2 regions of the Pedococcus sp. P2_E5 genome follow, and region 1 is predicted to be linked to the other one. Evidence: riboswitches for the same ligand, from Rfam matches in the RefSeq annotation. Region 1 holds a riboswitch; the other holds the start of a gene.
What was found. Region 1 has a riboswitch for glycine ahead of gcvP (aminomethyl-transferring glycine dehydrogenase). Riboswitches for the same ligand answer to the same signal wherever they lie in the genome.
Positions count from the first base shown of each region.

Region 1 (8,683 bases):
TGAACCGCGAGCGGATCGACGAGGCCACGCTGCAGACGGGCGACGAGGTCCAGATCGGCAAGTTCCGACTCGTCTTCTATGCCGGCAGGGCCTGACCAAGCCTTCCCGACACGGAACACAGGCTCCTGGTGAGTGCTCGCACGACGCGACAGTCCATGACCATCGGTGCGGTCCTGGCTGCCCTCAAGCAGGACTTCCCTGACGTCACGATCTCCAAGATCCGCTTCCTCGAGGCCGAGGGACTGGTCACGCCGGCGCGCACCGGGTCGGGCTACCGCACCTACGCCGTGCAGGACCTCGACCGGCTGCGCTACATCCTCACCGCCCAGCGCGACCACTTCTGGCCGCTCAAGGTGATCGCGGCCGCGCTGGACGCCCTGGACCGTGGCCTGACACCCGAGCGCACGGACACCGGTATGCCGCGTCCCACCGTCCCGACCCCGGTCGCGGACCCTGAGGTGCCGAGCGCCGAGGCGCTCACGGCGGTCGGGTCCCTGCGACTCACCCGGGCCGAGCTGGCGACGTCCTCGGGGCTCGATGCCGACACGGTCGACGCGCTGGAGAACTACGGCCTGCTGCACCCCGACGCGACGGGGCACTTCGGGGACGCGGCACTCACGGTGGCGCACACGGCTGCCGAGCTGGCGGCCTACGGCCTCGAACCCCGCCACCTGAGGCCGTTCCGCACCGCGGCCGACCGCGAGATCGGTCTGGTCCAGCAGGTCGTGACTCCTCACCGTCCAACGTCGACGAAGGCGGCGCGCGGTGGCTCCACGACCGATCCGACCGGTGACGTCCTGCGCCTGTGCATCGCCTTGCACACCGCACTCGTGAGGGACGGGCTCCAGCGCGGCTGAACCGGGTTAAGGTGGAACGGTGAAGGTGCTCGAGGTCCTCGGCGTCCGGGTGGAGATGCCCACCAACCACCCCATCGTGCTGCTGCGCGAGCGCGACGGCGACCGCTACCTGCCGATCTGGATCGGCGCCGCGGAGGCCACGGCCATCGCCTACGCCCAACAGGGCATCGAGCCGCCCCGTCCGCTCACCCACGACCTGATGAAGAACGTCATCGAGGGACTGGGCCACCGGCTGACCGAGGTGCGCATCGTCGAGCTCCGTGACGGGGTCTTCCACGCAGCCCTGATCCTCGACGGCACCACCGAGATCTCCTCCCGCTCGTCCGACGCCATCGCCCTGGCCCTGCGCACCGGCACGCAGATCGTCGCGGGGGAGTCGCTGCTCGAGGAGGCGGGAGTCGCGATGTCCGGCGAGGAGGACAAGGACGACGAGGTCGAGCGGTTCCGTGAGTTCCTGGACCACGTATCGGCCGAGGACTTCGAGACCAAACCAGACGAAACCGGGACAACTGGCTAGGGACAAATGCCCTGCCTGTGCTCACAACCATCACCCTCAACTGAACATCGAGAGTATGCCGTTCGGCCGCGACACGCCGAAGCGCCAAGGTCGAGTGGTTGTTGACCTTTGGTTCCGCGCGGCCGTACCTTCGGCACAGACCCGTAATGCGATCGGTGTAACTACACCGCCTCGGCATTGCCCGCAGCGGTATCCAGTAGAAGTTTCCAGGAGGTGAGCGCTGTGAACCCGAGCAACGAGGCTCAGCACGGCCACACGAGCGTGCCGGCTTCGGCACAGGGGCTGTTGTTCACGGACGACCTACCTGAGCTGAGCGACGACATCGGCTACCGCGGCCCGACCGCGTGCAAGGCGGCCGGCATCACCTACCGCCAGCTCGACTACTGGGCCCGCACCGGCCTGGTCGAGCCGTCGGTGCGTGGCGCCACCGGTTCCGGCACGCAGCGGCTCTACGGCTTCCGGGACATCCTCGTCCTCAAGGTCGTCAAGCGCCTGCTCGACACCGGGGTGTCCCTCCAGCAGATCCGCGTGGCGATCAACCACCTGCGCGAGCGTGGTGTGGAGGACCTGGCCCAGATCACCTTGATGAGCGACGGCGCCTCGGTCTACGAGTGCACGTCCGCCGACGAGGTCATCGACCTCGTCCAGGGTGGTCAGGGAGTCTTCGGCATCGCCGTCGGCCGCGTCTGGCGCGAGGTCGAGGGAGAGCTCGCAGCCCTCCCCAGTGAGCGCACCGACGACGACGTGCCTGCAGACCACCCCGGTGATGAGCTGCGCGAACGCCGCGCGGCCCGCCTGGCCTGACCCGCCCGAACGTCCAACACAGCCGCCGTTCCCTCGGGAACGGCGGCTGTGTTGTAGATTGGCTGCGCTGAACATCCCGCGCGGGAGAGTCCCCGCGTGCACCCTCACGGGTAGCACGGCGGGGCGCCGAAGGGGCAAACTCCCCGGAACCTCTCAGGCGCCAGGACTGCGTGGGACAGGCACCTCTGAAGCGGCGTCCGCGCCGTGACAGAAGGGGAGGCGATCCGAGCACACCGAGCCTCAGGAGCCTCATGTCCGCCCAGTTCACCACCGACCTGCCCGAGTTCGCCGGGCGCCACATCGGCCCGTCCGATGCCGATGTCGACGTCATGCTCGCGGCCGTCCGGCACAGTTCACTGGATGCCTTGGTGGACCACGCCCTGCCGGGTGCGATCCGCACCGACGGCCCGCTCCGCGTGGAGCCTGCGGCGTCCGAAGCGGCCGTCATCGAGGAGCTGCGCGCCCTGGCTCGTCGCAACCAGGTGATGACGTCGATGATCGGGCTCGGCTACTACGGGACGATCACCCCTGCCGTCATCCAACGCAACGTCCTGGAGAGCCCCGCCTGGTACACCGCCTACACGCCCTACCAGCCCGAGATCTCCCAGGGCCGGCTCGAGGCGCTGCTCAACTTCCAGACGGTCGTCAGCGACCTCACCGGCCTGACCACGTCCGGGGCGTCGCTGCTCGACGAGGGGACCGCGGCCGCCGAGGCCATGACGCTGATGCGTCGCTCCAGCAAGGTCGCGGCCGACGCCGTGCTGGCCGTCGACCGGCATGTCTTCCCCCAGACGCTCGCCGTGATGCAGACCCGTGCCAAGCCGCTGGGCCTCGCCGTCGTCGTGGCCGACCTCGACGGTATCGACTCCGCCGCCGCCCTCCGGGCCGCGGCGGGGGACCGCGCCGTCTTCGGTGTCCTCGTGCAGTACCCCGGGGCAGACGGCGAGCTGCGCGACTGGCGCGCGCTGGCCTCGGCCGCCCACGACGCGGGTGCTCTCGTGACCGCTGCCGCGGACCTGCTCGCCCTGACCCTGGCGACGGCGCCGGGGGAGTGGGGCGCCGACGTCGCCGTGGGCACCAGCCAGCGTTTCGGCGTACCCATGGGCTTCGGCGGTCCCCACGCGGGCTACATGAGTGTGCGCGCCGGCCTCGAACGGTCCCTGCCCGGCCGACTCGTCGGGGTGAGCGTCGACACCGAGGGGGCGCCGGCCTATCGGCTCGCCCTCCAGACGCGCGAGCAGCACATCCGGCGCGAGAAGGCGACGTCCAACATCTGCACGGCCCAGGTGCTCCTCGCCGTGATGGCCTCGATGTATGCCGTGTACCACGGCCCTGCGGGCCTGGCCGCGATCGCGCGGCGAGTCCACGGCCACGCCGAGACCCTGGCCAGTGGCCTGACGACTGCGGGCATCGACGTCGTGAGCACCAACTTCTTCGACACCATCACGGTGTCGGTGCCCGGTCGGGCCGACGAGGTGCTCAGCGAAGCAGCCCAGCGAGGGGTGAACGTCTGGCGCGTCGATGCCGACCACGTGTCGATCAGCCTGGACGAGACCACCGACCTGCGCGACCTCGAGGCCGTGTGGAGCGCGTTCGGCGTTCCCGGACCGACCGAGGTCACCATCGCCGAGCTCTCGTGGCCCGAGCACCTGGTCCGGACGAGTGACTACCTCACCCACCCGGTGTTCAGCAGCCACCACAGCGAGACCTCGATGCTGCGCTACCTGCGCCGGCTGTCCGATCGTGACTTCGCCCTGGACCGCGGCATGATTCCGCTCGGGTCGTGCACGATGAAGCTCAATGCGACCACCGAGATGGTCGCCGTGACCTGGCCCGAGTTCGCCCACCTGCACCCCTTCGCCCCGGCCCACCAGACCGAGGGCATCCGTGACCTCATCGCCGAACTGTCCGACTGGCTCTGCGAGATCACCGGCTACGACGCGGTGTCGTTGCAGCCGAACGCCGGTTCACAGGGCGAGTTCGCAGGGCTCCTGGCCATCCACGCCTACCACGCGGCGAACGGCCAGTCGCAGCGCAACATCTGCCTGATCCCCGCCAGCGCCCACGGCACCAACGCTGCCAGTGCGGTGATGGCGGGCATGAAGGTCGTCGTCGTCAAGACCGCCCCCGGCGGTGACATCGACATGGACGACCTGCGGGCCAAGGTGGGCCAGCACCGCGACGACCTCGCCGCCATCATGGTGACCTACCCGTCGACCCACGGTGTCTTCGAGGACACGATCACGGACCTGTGCGCCCTGGTGCACGACGCGGGTGGCCAGGTGTACGTCGACGGGGCCAACCTCAACGCCCTCGTGGGCCTGGCCCGACCCGGCAAGTTCGGTGCCGACGTCTCGCACCTGAACCTGCACAAGACGTTCTGCATCCCGCACGGTGGCGGCGGTCCCGGCGTCGGTCCGGTGGCGGTCCGCGCGCACCTGGCGCCGCACCTGCCCAACCACCCGCTGGCGGCCGAGGCAGGGCCGGAGACGGGAGTCGGACCGATCTCGGCCGCGCCCTACGGCTCGGCGAGCATCCTGCCGATCTCGTGGGCCTACGTGCGCCTCATGGGCGGCGCCGGTCTGACCCGCGCCACGCAGGTGGCCGTGCTCAACGCCAACTACATCGCCGCTCGGCTTCGCGAGCACTACCCGGTGCTCTACTCCGGCCACGACGGCGTCGTCGCGCACGAGTGCATCCTCGACCTGCGTGACCTGACCAAGCGCAGCGGGGTCAGCGTGGACGACGTGGCCAAGCGACTGATCGACTACGGCTTCCACGCGCCGACGATGTCCTTCCCCGTGGCGGGCACCCTGATGGTCGAGCCGACCGAGAGCGAGGACCGCTACGAGATCGACCGCTTCTGTGACGCGATGATCGCGATCCGTCAGGAGATCGCCGAGGTCGAGTCCGGTGAGGTGGCCGTCGTCGACAGCATGCTGCGCAACGCTCCGCACACCGCCAAGGCGCTGGCCGGCAAGTGGGAGTACCCGTACGAGCGGTCCGCGGCGGCCTTCCCGGTCGGGGTCGAGGCAGCCGACAAGTACTGGCCCCCGGTGGCTCGCATCGACGGCGCCTACGGCGACCGCAACCTGGTCTGCAGCTGCCCTCCGCCGGAGGCGTTCGAGAGCTGAGAGGCGTGAGCCTGGTTCGCTAGGCCGCGGGCGCGGCCTCGTCGGTGGTGGTCACGTGCACCGACGAGCCGCGCTCGGTCTTGCGAACCACGATCTGGCTGGGGATGCGGGTGCGCAGCTCGGCGACGTGGCTCACGACCCCCACGGCACGGCCGCCCTCGCGGAGGTCGTCGAGCACCGACATGACCTGCTCGAGGCTCTCGTCGTCGAGGGTGCCGAACCCCTCGTCGACGAAGAGGGTCTGCAGGTCGAACCCGCCGGACTCCTCACGGACGGCGTCGGCCAGCCCCAGGGCCAGGGCGAGCGAGGCCATGAACGACTCACCGCCCGACAGCGACGAGGTGTCGCGCGCGTGCCCGGTCCACAGGTCGAGCACCTCGAGCCCGAGACCGCTGCGTGCCCCGCGGGCCGCCAGGTGGTCCGTGTGCCGCAGCTGGTAGCGGCCCTCTCCCATACCGGACAACCGCTCGTTGGCGAGGGTGGCGACCTTCTCCAGCCGAGCGGCCAGGACGAAGGCCGACAACCGCATCCGAAGGGCGTTGTTCGCGCTGGTGCCGGCCACGGCGTCGGCGAGCTCACGGAGCACCTGATGCCTCGCCTCTGCCGCAAGGATCTGCCCACACCGCCGGGTGATGGAGCCCCGGACCCGGTCCAGGCCGTCCAGCGTGCGCCGCACGAGGGTGTCGGCTGCCACCGCAGCCGTGTACGCCGCGTGCGCCGCGTCGCGGGCCCTCGCGAGGGTGGCCACGTCGCACGCTGGCGCCTCCATGGCCTCCTGTACGCCTGGTTCGGCAAGGGTGGTCTGGGCCACGAGGACGGCCTGGTCGTGGGCGACCACCGCGCTGCGCAGGCGCGTGATCTCGGCTGCCGACAGGAGTCCTGACCGCGCCTGCTCCGCGTCGGGGAACCCTGCTGCGCTGAAGGACTCGTCCGTGGCGGCGACGACCTCGGCGTGATCGCGGGTCGCCCGGTCGAGGTCGCGAACACCGGCAGCGTGTGCGGTGGCGGCTGCGGTGGCCGTGGCGTGGGCAGCGGCGGTCCGGCCCAGCTGATCAGGATCGCGCAGGGTCTGGCCCTGCGACTCTGGCGCTCGACCCCACTCTGCGCAGGGACACGTGTCGGCGTGCTGGGTAACCGCCGCGGTCAGTGCTTCACGCTCGGTCTCGAGCTCGGTCTCGAGCGCGCCGATGCGTGATCCCACCGTGACCGCACTCTCGCGCAGGGCCGCCAGCTGTGCAGCGACCGAGTCCACGGCAAGCCGCACCGTTTCCGCGTGGTTGCGGGCCTGCTCGAGGGCCGTTGCCGCCTGACTCGCCTCCGCGAGCTCGCCCCGGGCCTCGGCAACGGCCACGCCAAGGGCCACCTGGTCGCGGGCCTCGTCGCCCAGCTGCTCGCGCAGGTGTGCGACGGTGGCCCCCAGGGCGGCGGCGGTGCGCTCGGTGGCGCCGAGCGCGGTGGCTGCCGCCTGCCACGCAGTCTCGGCCTCGGAGACCTCGGCGGGCGTGACGAGATCGCCTGAGGGTGCAGGGGCGGGGTGGTCGGCGGCGCCGCACACGGGGCACGGCCGGTCCTGCTCCAGCCGGCTCGCCAGCTCGCCGGCCATCGAGTCGAGCCTGGCCTGGCGTCGGTCCTGGTAGATGTCGCGCAGGTCCTGGGCACGGGTGCGCTGGGCACCCATCGCCGACTCGCACTCAGCCAGCTCGGCGAGCGTGGCGTCGAGCGTGGTGCGTGACCTCAACAGCGCCGAGACGCGCTCCACCGTGGCCGTCGCGGTCTCGAGCCGGGCCGCGCCCCGCTGGGCCAGGGCGACGGCCTCTTGCGCCGCGACAGCCTCGGCCCGGTGCGTCGACAACGCGGCCGTGGCCTCGTCGACCGCGCTCGTGGTGGCGGCGAGCTCCTGCACCAGCCTCGTGTGGGCCCGGTGACGCTCCGTCACGGAGGCCCGCAGGCGCGCGGCGGTCGTCAGCGTGCCGTCGCCGGTGGCCAGGCCGTCCACCAGGCGGTCGATAGCGGCCACGCTGCCCTCGACCAGGGCCCAGCCCGCTACCTCGGGCTCGGTCGACGCCACCCCACGTCGGGCGGCCTCGAGGGACAGCGCCACGCGTTCCAGTGCCTTGAGGTCACCGGCGACGGAGCCGGCGCGCTCGGCCAGCTCGATGCGGGCCAGGGCGGCGCCCTGTGCCTCGTGCTCCGCCTCGAGCACGCCCAGGGCCTCCTGCGCCTCCAGCCCACGCAGGCGCCGAGCAGCCGTCTCGGCGGCTGAGGCGTAGGTGGTCGTTGCGGCGGCGTCGGCGAGTCGGGTGGCGTCCACCGTGGTCAGCCTCGCGACGGATCCCGCGTCCAGCGCCGCGCGGGCGGCATCGAGCGCCGACGGCAGCTCGGCCAGCGGCAGGTCGGACCAGTCCTCAGCGCCGCCCTCGATCGTCGGGGCGTCCGCCAGCACGTCCGCCAGCACGGCGAGGTCGGCTCTCAGGGCCGCTCTGTGCTCGGCCAGAACCGTCGCGGAGTCCTTGCGCTGCGCGGCGAACCACTCCTCGATGCCCGCGAAGGCGGACACGTCGAACAGCCGTCCGAGCAGCTCGCGGCGCTGCTCGGGCGTGGCGCGAAGGAAGGCCGCGAAGTCGCCCTGGGGCAGCAGCACGACCTTGCTGAACTGCTCGAGCCCCATGCCGAGGACGTCTGCGACGAGGTCGGCGATCTCGTCGTGCCGGGTGCTGAGGGCCACCCACTGACCACCACGGTGCTCCCAGAGCACCGCCTTGGCCTGCACCTTGGTTTCGCCGCCACCCCGCGACTTGGGGCGGTGGAACTCCGGCGAGCGTTCGATCCGCAGGCGCCGCCCGGTGGCGGTGAACTCCAGAGTGACCGAGGGAACCGTGCCACGCTCTGCGTGGTCACTGTGCAGCTGCTTCTTGGAGCGGGCTCCGGGGACATCGGCGTAGAGCGCGAACGCCACCGCATCGAGCAGGCTGGTCTTGCCGGCGCCCGTGGCACCGCGGATGAGGAACAGCCCGCCGGCGGACACCGCGTCCAGGTCGACCTCGATGGTGCCGGCGAACGGCCCGAAGGCGGTCACCTGGAGCCGGTGGAGCCTCACGCCGCACCCTCCCGCTCACTGGGCAGGGTCAGCGGCAGCTGCCCCTCGTCGTCGCTGCCCGCGCGAAGGACCCGCACGGCCTCGACGGCCGACGCCAGGACCGCCTGCTCCTCACTCGTGGGCCGGTGGCCCTGGCGGACGTGGGTCAGGAAGGAGCAGCACACATCGAGGTCGGACTCGGAGGTGGTCCGCTGGGCGTAGCTGCGCACGGACACCGGCGCGCCCTGGGGGTCGAACTGCAGGAGCAGCGTGTGGGGAAAGCGTCGGCGCAGCT
Region 1 is NZ_JBFUEP010000038.1:7,125-15,807, forward strand. Features, by position in the region: gene AC1DVZ_RS13780 (FHA domain-containing protein) at 1-95, shown strand, start outside; gene ftsR (transcriptional regulator FtsR) at 156-857, shown strand; gene AC1DVZ_RS13790 (bifunctional nuclease family protein) at 877-1,374, shown strand; gene AC1DVZ_RS13795 (MerR family transcriptional regulator) at 1,588-2,178, shown strand; glycine riboswitch at 2,250-2,357, shown strand; gene gcvP (aminomethyl-transferring glycine dehydrogenase) at 2,430-5,312, shown strand; gene AC1DVZ_RS13805 (AAA family ATPase) at 5,332-8,409, opposite strand; gene AC1DVZ_RS13810 (exonuclease SbcCD subunit D) at 8,406-8,683, opposite strand, start outside.

Region 2 (8,683 bases), on a different contig from region 1:
CAAGCGGTCGGACCCGCGTTCTGGGCCCCTCCAAAACGCTGGCGCTGAGCCCCGCGACTTCTGCGCAACGGGATAGCCCCACCCGCAGCGCGCACAGGCGCCGCTTGGGCGCGGTCGTTCACCGGGAAGACCGATGACATGCCTGATCGACGTCGATTAAGAAGCCGACCTTCCTAGATCGTTGTGTGCGGCCACCTGTTGCCAACGAAAGGCTGGCCAATGCGCCGCAATAGTGCCGGCTGCCTCGTGCAACGCCGGAATATTCTCTTCGATGGCCTCGCGCGTCAGGCGGATGCTCGGGCCCGCCAAACTCACCGTGCCTAGGGCAGGAGCGTCCACGCGCGCGCCGTGGACGGCCGTTCCGAACACCGGAACCGCGATCGCACTCACACCCTCGTCGCGTTCGCCAGTAACCTCGGCGAAGCCGGTGGATCGAACCACCTTCAAGTCTTGAAGCACGTCCTCTATGGACGTCCGGGTCATGGGCGTGTGACCGTCGAGCCGACGATTCGACAAGATCTTTTGAACGTCTTGGTCGGCTAGGGTCGAGAGCCAAGCCTTGCCCGAGGCGGTGGCGTGAAGGGAGATTTCAGTCTCCAATGGCGCCACTCGCAACTGCCTTTTCGAACCTTCGGCCTTCGCTACCCAAAACAAACTGTTGCTAGAGGCTGCGGCAAGTCTGGCAAGCTCCCCTGTCTTGGAGGCAAGGCGGTCTAGCGGTGGTTGAGCCCAGTTCTGAAAGCCCGCTGCCTCCAACTGGCGCAGTCCCATGGCTCCCACGCGGTACGTGAGCCGATACCTATTGGTGACACCGTCGTGCTCGACGAAGCCGGCCTCCGTCATGGCGGCTAGCAGGCGAAAAGGAATTGACTTGTTGGTATCCAACGAGTCGGCGATCTCGCTAACGCTCATCCCTTCAGGGGCATCGGCGAGCAATTCCATGATCCGCAGTGCCTGCTTCACCCCGGTAGCCACTAGATGCCAACCCTTCTAAACCCTGGTCCTATGTAAGGCTAAGCACCGTCAGCCGAGGACGACCACGAGTTGCGCGCCATCGGCAAATCGTAACACGGTTGCCGGACAGCGGCCCGCTGAAGCCACCGTACGCGTGGGAGCTACGACAACGCCATGGCCGAGGCCGCCAACCCGCTGTTCAGGCCGAGTCCGTCCGCAACGCGGCGGTGTACCTCGAGGCCGGCTGGGAGTCCGTCGCAGATGTCGAGCTCGTCGTCGCCGAGTACGCCGACTGCTCTACCACTAACCTTCACGGCCAGGTCGGGCTCGCCCCGCCGCCCGAGCTCGAGGCGACTCGCTGGGCCAAGCAGGCTCAGCGCCACAACCTTGAAATTCCAGGTTTCACAAGGCCGGACCCACCTAACTGAGCCTCCTTGGAACCCAAGTCGACTCTGTATGGCGGTACTTGGTTCGTCCTTGGACTGGTGGCGCACGGCTAACCGGCCAATGGTCTCTGGGTATCCTCGGCGGCTTGCGCCCGACCTGCGTCCGCTTGGTGGTAGCTGGTCACGGGGCAGGCGTCCCCCTCAGGTCCGGTTATGAAGACAGCCCGGGCACGGACGGATAAAGCGGACACCTTCCCGCGAGGGCCGCGACCCGGTCCTGCAGCCTTGCGGCAGCGCCCTCGGCGAGCTCCGGTTGGAGGGCTTCGGCGATTATGTCGGCGACCTCGGCAAACTCCAGTGGGCCGAACCCCCGGGTCGCCAGGGCCGGGGTGCCGATGCCCAGCCCCGAGGTGACCATCGGGGGCGTGGGTCGTAGGGGACGGCGTTGCGGTTGACGGTGATCCCGATCTGGTGCAGCCGATCCTCGGCCCGCTTGCCGTCGAGCTCGGACTCCACGAGGTCGACAAGGACGAGGTGCACGTCGGTGCCCCCGGTGAGGACCTTGACCCCCGCGGCGCAGACGTCCTCGCGGGTGAGCCGTTCGGCGAGGATCCGGGCACCCTCCAGGGTGCGGCGCTGGCGGTCCTTGAACTCCTGGCTGCCAGCGACCAGGAAGCACACCGCCTTGGCGGCGATGACGTGCTCGAGCGGGCCACCCTGCAGGCCCGGGAACACTGAGGAGTTGATCTTCTTGGCGATCGCCGCGTCGTTGGTGAGAACCACTCCGCCCCGTGGTCCGCCCAAGGTCTTGTGCGTGGTCGAGGTGGTGACATGGGCGTGCGGGACCGGGCTGGGGTGCAGCCCCGCGGCAACCAGCCCGGCGAAGTGGGCCATGTCCACGAACAGGATGGCGCCCACTTCGTCGGCGATCTGGCGGAACTGCGCGAAGTCGAGTTGGCGCGGGTAGGCCGACCAGCCGGCGATGATCATCTTCGGGCGGTGCACGCGTGCAAGTCGCGCCACCTCGCCCATGTCGACGCGGCCGTCATCGCCCACGTGGTACGGCACGACGTTGAACGTCTTGCCGCTGTAGTTGAGCCGCATGCCGTGGGTGAGATGGCCGCCGTGCGCCAGGTCGAGGCCGAGGATCGTGTCCCCATGCTGCAGCAGCGCAAAAAAGACGGCCGTGTTGGCCTGGGCGCCGGAGTGCGGCTGCACGTTGGCGTACTCGGCACCGAACAACGCCTTCACTCGGTCGATGGCGAGTTGCTCCACGATGTCGACGTTCTCGCAGCCGCCGTAGTACCGACGTCCTGGGTACCCCTCGGCGTACTTGTTGGTGGCGACCGAGCCCTGGGCCTGCATGACGGCCACGGGCGCGAAGTTCTCCGAGGCGATCATCTCCAGAGTGGCCTCCTGGCGGCGCAGCTCCGCGTCGAGCGCGGCAGCGACCTCAGGGTCAACCTGGGCGAGGTTCTGGTTCAGCAGGTTGGCGATGGTCATGGCCGGCTCCTCAGCCCTGCTCGGTCAGGGCGGTGTATGCCGTCGAGTCAAGCAGGGCAGGCGCGTTCGCCACCTTGACGCGCAGCAGCCAGCCGTCGGTGAAGGGGGCGGTGTTCACCAGGGAGGGCTCGTCGACCACCGCGTCGTTGAGCTCAAGCACCTTGCCGTCAACCGGGGCGTAAAGGTCGCTGACCGACTTGGTGGACTCGATCTCGCCGCAGGACTCCCCGCAGGCAAGGACCGTGCCGACGTCGGGAAGGTCGACGTAGACGACGTCGCCCAAGGCGTCTGCGGCGTAGGCGGTGATGCCGATGGTGGCGACATCCCCCTCGACGCGCAGCCACTCGTGGTCCTTGGTGTACTGCAGGTCAGGGGGAACAGACATCTGGTGCTCCTTCGGGGATGGGGGTTTACAAGGCGTCCGACGACGCGCTGTCGGATGTCAGCGCTGTCGGCTGTAGAACGGAAGCGGGACGACGACAGCTGGGACGGCCGTGCCACGGACGTCGACATGCAGACGCTGCCCAGGCTCGGAGAGGGCGGTGTCGACGTAAGCCATTGCGATCGGGTAGCCCAGAGTGGGAGATGGGGCACCGCTGGTCACCGCACCGACTCGGGCTCCGGTGGACCGGTGCAGCACCGCGGCTCCCGCACGGGGCGAGCGACGCCCCTGCGGGAGCAGCCCGACACGCACCCGCGTCACCCGCTCGTGGGCGCGCCTCTCGAGCGCGGCGCGCCCGACGAAGTCACCGGGCTTCTCAAGCCGCACGACTCGGCCGAGACCGGCCTCGTAGGGGGTGAGCTGGGCACTGAGCTCGTTGCCGTACAACGGCATTGCCGCCTCCAGGCGCAGAGAGTCGCGGCAGGCCAGTCCCGCCGGGACCACTCCGCGCTCGGCGCCAGCGGCAGCCAGTGCGGCCCAGATGTCAGGGGCGGTGTCGGCGGCGCAGAAGATCTCGAAGCCGTCCTCCCCCGTATAGCCGGTGCGGGCCAGGCGCACCGGACGGTCGGCCACCGTGACCTCGGCGATGGTGTAGTACCTCAGGGCAGCCAGGTTTGCGTCGCTCACCTCCTCGAGCACCTCGGCGGCCAGCGGCCCCTGGATCGCGATGAGCGACCAGTCATCGCGGGCATCCTGGACGGCGGCGTCTAGCCCGGCGGACCGCTTGTGCAGCGCCTGGAGGACGGCCTCGGCGTTGGAGGCGTTGGCCACCACCATGTACCGGTGATCCTCCAGCCGGTAGACAATCAGGTCGTCGAGGATGCCGCCGTCCTCCTGGCAGATCATCGTGTACTTCGCCTTGTTGACGGCGACGGCGCTGATCTCGCCGACCATGGCGTAGTCCAGGAAAGCGGCGGCTTGTGGCCCCACGACCTCGAGCTCCCCCATGTGGGACAGGTCGAACAGGCCGGCGGTCCTGCGCACCGCGTGGTGCTCGGCGAGCTCGCTGCTGTACCGCAGCGGCATCTGCCAGCCGGCGAAGTCGGTGAAACTGGCCCCAGCGGCGTTATGAACCGCGTGCAGAGCGGTGGGCTTGGACATGGGTCTCCTTACGGCTCAGAAGAAGGTTTGGGCGGTCTCACGTTGCGAGGAGACCCGGCGGTAGGCACGAGCAACAGATGGCGGTCATCATGGTTGCCGTCGATGCGCTGGACAGCCGGCGAGTACTTGTCGGCCTACGTGCCGGCGGGGTAGACCGCCTCCGCGCAACCGCATAGTCCCTAAGAGCTCGTCCTCCCCCAGCCCTGGAGGACTGCGGCCACGAACAATCTCGACGCGGAAGGAATCGCGGAGGGTGTGTGGCCCCGCGAGGGTCAGGGGCCGCGCGTTCGCGTCGACGACGACACAGTCGATCGGGACCCCGGTCGCACGGCGCATGCCGGTCCTCCCTTCGGCGACTGCCGTGTCTTGGTCGAGCAGCGACGCGTCCGCGATGGCGAGGCCGGCGAAGGGGCCGGGCACCATGGTCTGAAAGTTGCGCAGCGCCCTCAGACGGCCGCCGCTGATCCTGGGTGGGCAGGGCCCGTACGCGGTGTACCAGGCCGGGCTGTCGAGCAATCAGGGGCGGATTACGCCCGGCGTGGCGGCGCCGTGGCAGCCCAGCCCGATCATCAACTCGCCGGGATTGTTGCGGGCGGCGGAGCCCGGGCAGCTCACGCGGAGGCCTCCGCCTCCAAGGCGGCTGGCGGCAGAACCAAGTTGACTGCGGTGCGCACTCCCACTGCACCGCAGCATAGACCAGTGCGTCGAGGGAGTCGTAGCCGAGCCGGGACAGCCCAGAAACTTGGTCGTTGGCGCTGAATCCGAATGTGGCGAGTGACGCGCCCAATGCGTGTGTCATTCGGGAGGCTCCCTGATGGGTGCCGCCGGGYCACGGCGGCGGTGGGTGACCTCCCCGCTCTGTCATCGGGACCTGAGAGCTTCGCCGCGGGTAGCGGCTTGCACCGTGGGTGCAGGACCGGGTCCTGCTTTCCAGAGTTCGCCTCACCACAACGGTCATGGGTACCTGAGAGATTCTTGGAACGACGCTGGCGTCTCGCAAACCGCCGAACTGGCGCAGCATCGGATTGTGGCGGCTTCACCGGTTCGCGTGGGCAGCCAGATGTTTCTAAGCCTCGGATGCCTCAAAGGGTCAAGTCACGCCGGGCGGAAAGGTCCGTTGAGACCGAAAGCTTGGCGCTAGCGTCGTTGCCGTCGGCGAGATCCCCAAACGCGGGCCATGCACAGGAGAGCAGCAGGTGGATGGCCTGATGCAGGCTCTCAACGTGCCTGGGTCCGAAGCGTCCCGGGGCCGTCTCACACGGTAAGAGGCGGCTGCAATCAGGACGCGCCAAGAATCCACATACCCACGCCCCCAGCTCGGCTATATACCATAGGCCTCATGGGTGTTTGCCGATGTTGTCAGGTCAACAACGCCGTCCTGACGCCCCCGGGGCCCAATGGTCTACCGGTGGAGCCGACTGTCTGCGACCTCTGCATCGGACACCAGGGATACAACGTTCATGACCTCAAGAGGGCCGCCGCCATCCACCAGCAGATGTGGCAAGAGCACGAACGACAGCGGATAACAGCCCTCGCCGACGAATACGAGGCCAAGCTTCGAGGCGCCGACGCAGAGAGCGAGAGGTTGCGACAGCAACTTCAAAGGCGGCCCACGCAACCCGTAGAGCACGAGGTAGACGCCGACGCGCCAGAGGAGGCCCACCGCGCCGCGATGCGCGCGTACGCCTCCCGGGAGCACGCATTTCGGCTGCTCTGTCTCATCCACGTGGAGCACCACGATTTGCCGGGCGAGGAGTGCAGCTGCGGTCGCCCCACGGCCGACTGTGACGCGCTCCGCATCCTGGAAGGTGACGCAGCCCTGCGCCGTTGGGAGCGGATTCAGGAGGAGCGGGAGCAGCGCGGCCTGCCTCACGGCCTTCCGTCCGGATACGTCAGAAGGGGGTGGCGCGCACACATGCCTGACCCGCACGACTTCGTGCCGGAGCAGGTTGAGCTGTAGGAACTACGCAGGTTCGATGAGGTCGAGAGTCCCGATTCCGTAGTTCCCGCAGTCCCCGACGGCGCCACCAGTGCTGCCGAGACGGACTCAGTAGCCGCGCTGGGATGCGCGTACAAACGGACACTGGGGATCGCGGCGTCACAGTCCCGGCCGACTGGAGGGCGACGTCCACGGGGCACGTTCGCGGCTCAGGTGCCGCCCCGCATACACGGCAACCCAACGCATCCCGCAACGCGAGCGGAACGTCGCGGTTTTGCGCGATTAGGAGCAGCAGGCCGAGGGTGGCCGCCAGCCTCGATCCCATTGCGGACCTGCGCCATCAGCCGCTCGTCCGGGCCGCGGACCGCCGCCACGATGCAGAACTCGCTGGCGCCGGTTGCGAGCTGCTGGCCGCAGCCACCAGCTCGGGAGGGCACAGCCACACCGACCGGACCGGAGAGCTAAACTGCCCGGACCGCGAACAGAAATGACAGTCCTCAGGGCAACCGCCGGTCTTGAGGGAGATGATGCCCTCAACCTCCACGGACTCCCCGCACCACTTAACCCGCACCTCATGGCCAAGGCGAGAAGGCCCTCGAGGTCCTCGTCATGCAGCCTCATGACCTCGTCCAGCTGCGCCTCGTCCAAACCCGGCCCGTCCCGCTAGGACCTGCTGCCGGCCGCACTCGATGATGCTGCTCAACAGAACTCCTGCGTTCGGCGGGGAATGCGGCGACAGTTGGGAATACGCGGTGACCGTCGCCTGACGTCTCACTCCTTGGAAGCACGGGAAGCATCCTTCACTGGATGGGCAAAGCGGAGTCCTTATCAGCGCGAAAGTGTGTCCGCCCGAAGAGGGGCGGGGCTGAGGGAGTCGCGATCGGCTGACGCTCGGCCAAGGCGCGCGCCTCATTCGCGGGAACACCGACCGACAGCGATTTGGGATCAATGCGCGTAGTCCGCCATCGAGGTGTGAGGCCGCTGAGGGAGCGGGCGAATCTACACACAGGTTTGTTCAGATTGCCTCGCATTGGTAACGTGGTTACTGTCTTCACTACCCCCACCCCTGCGCCCACTGCGTCCGAGTCGTTCGCCTCTTGGATCGATGGAAGGTGGCGCAAGTGGGACTGGTCTTTGCCGCGGTGAATCCGTGCCCCCTCCCATGCTGGTCGAGGTCGTCGAACGAAAGGAATGCAATGAAGGCGTATGACGCTGTAGTGGTTGGCGGGGGGTTCGCCGGTGTCACGGCGGCTCGCGAACTGGCGAGTCGCGGGCACCGAACTGTGCTGCTTGAGGCGAGAGACCGACTCGGCGGTAAGACATACACCACGAGTTTCGCGGGCCGAAGTGTTGAGATGGGTGGGATGTCTATCCACTGGTTTCAGCCGCACGTCTGGGCGGAGATCACTCGCTACTCGCTGCGAACCAAGGAAGCAGAGCCACTCGACGCGTTCGTCAAGGCCTCAGACTCCGCGGTCGAGAAGCTCGACAAGGCCGAGACGAAGGATCGGGAGCGTCGATTGTACGAGGCCCTCCTGGACGGCTTTGATGACGTATTTGATCGCCCTTACGAGCCGTTGCACCACGAAGACAAGGTCCGGACTCTGGACCAGTTGTCGCTTCGTGACCGTCTGGATCAGCTCAACCTTGGCCAAGAGGATAACGAGTGGCTCACACGCAACCTGTTGCATATGGCGGGCAGGCTTGAGGACGCGTCGTTCACGTTGCTCCTGCGGTGGTTTGCCCTGGCGGGCTGGAAGTACGACCTCTGGGCGGAAGCCTTCACGCGCCACAGGTTCGCCGATGGTACGTCGTCGCTGATCGACGCAATGGCTGCGGATCAGGACGTTGACATCCAGCTGTTGAGTCCGGTCGCTGACGTGGCGCACGCTGAGGACGGTGTCACCGTGACTACTCGCTCTGGTGAAGTCCTATCCGGGAAGGTAGCGGTAATCGCTGTCCCGGTGAATCTTTGGACATCCATCAACTTCTATCCGGCGCTGCCGCAGGCGCACCGAGACGCCGCAGCGCAGGGCATGGCAATTCCGCACTCCTCGAAGGTCTGGCTGCACGTGCGCGGCAATGCTGATCGCGTCACTGCGACGTGGCCGACTGGAAGCCGAATCACTCGCATCCGCTCTGAGATGAGGTTGCCGGATGGTCAGCTTGTCGTTGCGTTCAGCCCGCATCCCGATTTCGATGCCTCGGAGCGGGGTGTCATTGAGGAAGCGCTCGCCGCTGCGCTGCCAGGTTCAGAACTCGTCGATGTGATTTCGCATGACTGGGGACATGACGAGTTCGCTCAGGGCGGATCACCGTATCTGCGACCGGGCCAGCTCGGCACGATCGTCACCCTGC
Region 2 is NZ_JBFUEP010000012.1:71,342-80,024, reverse strand. Features, by position in the region: gene AC1DVZ_RS05930 (IclR family transcriptional regulator) at 157-963, opposite strand; partial or broken gene glyA (serine hydroxymethyltransferase) at 1,552-2,843, opposite strand; gene gcvH (glycine cleavage system protein GcvH) at 2,854-3,228, opposite strand; gene gcvT (glycine cleavage system aminomethyltransferase GcvT) at 3,286-4,386, opposite strand; gene AC1DVZ_RS05910 (hypothetical protein) at 4,474-4,902, opposite strand; glycine riboswitch at 5,235-5,327, opposite strand; gene AC1DVZ_RS05905 (hypothetical protein) at 5,795-6,346, shown strand; partial or broken gene AC1DVZ_RS05900 (biotin synthase BioB) at 6,640-7,031, opposite strand; gene AC1DVZ_RS05895 (flavin monoamine oxidase family protein) at 7,522-8,683, shown strand, end outside.
Region 2: it holds a riboswitch for glycine, as region 1 does, so the genes downstream of both, AC1DVZ_RS05910 (hypothetical protein) here and gcvP (aminomethyl-transferring glycine dehydrogenase) in region 1, are expected to answer to the same signal.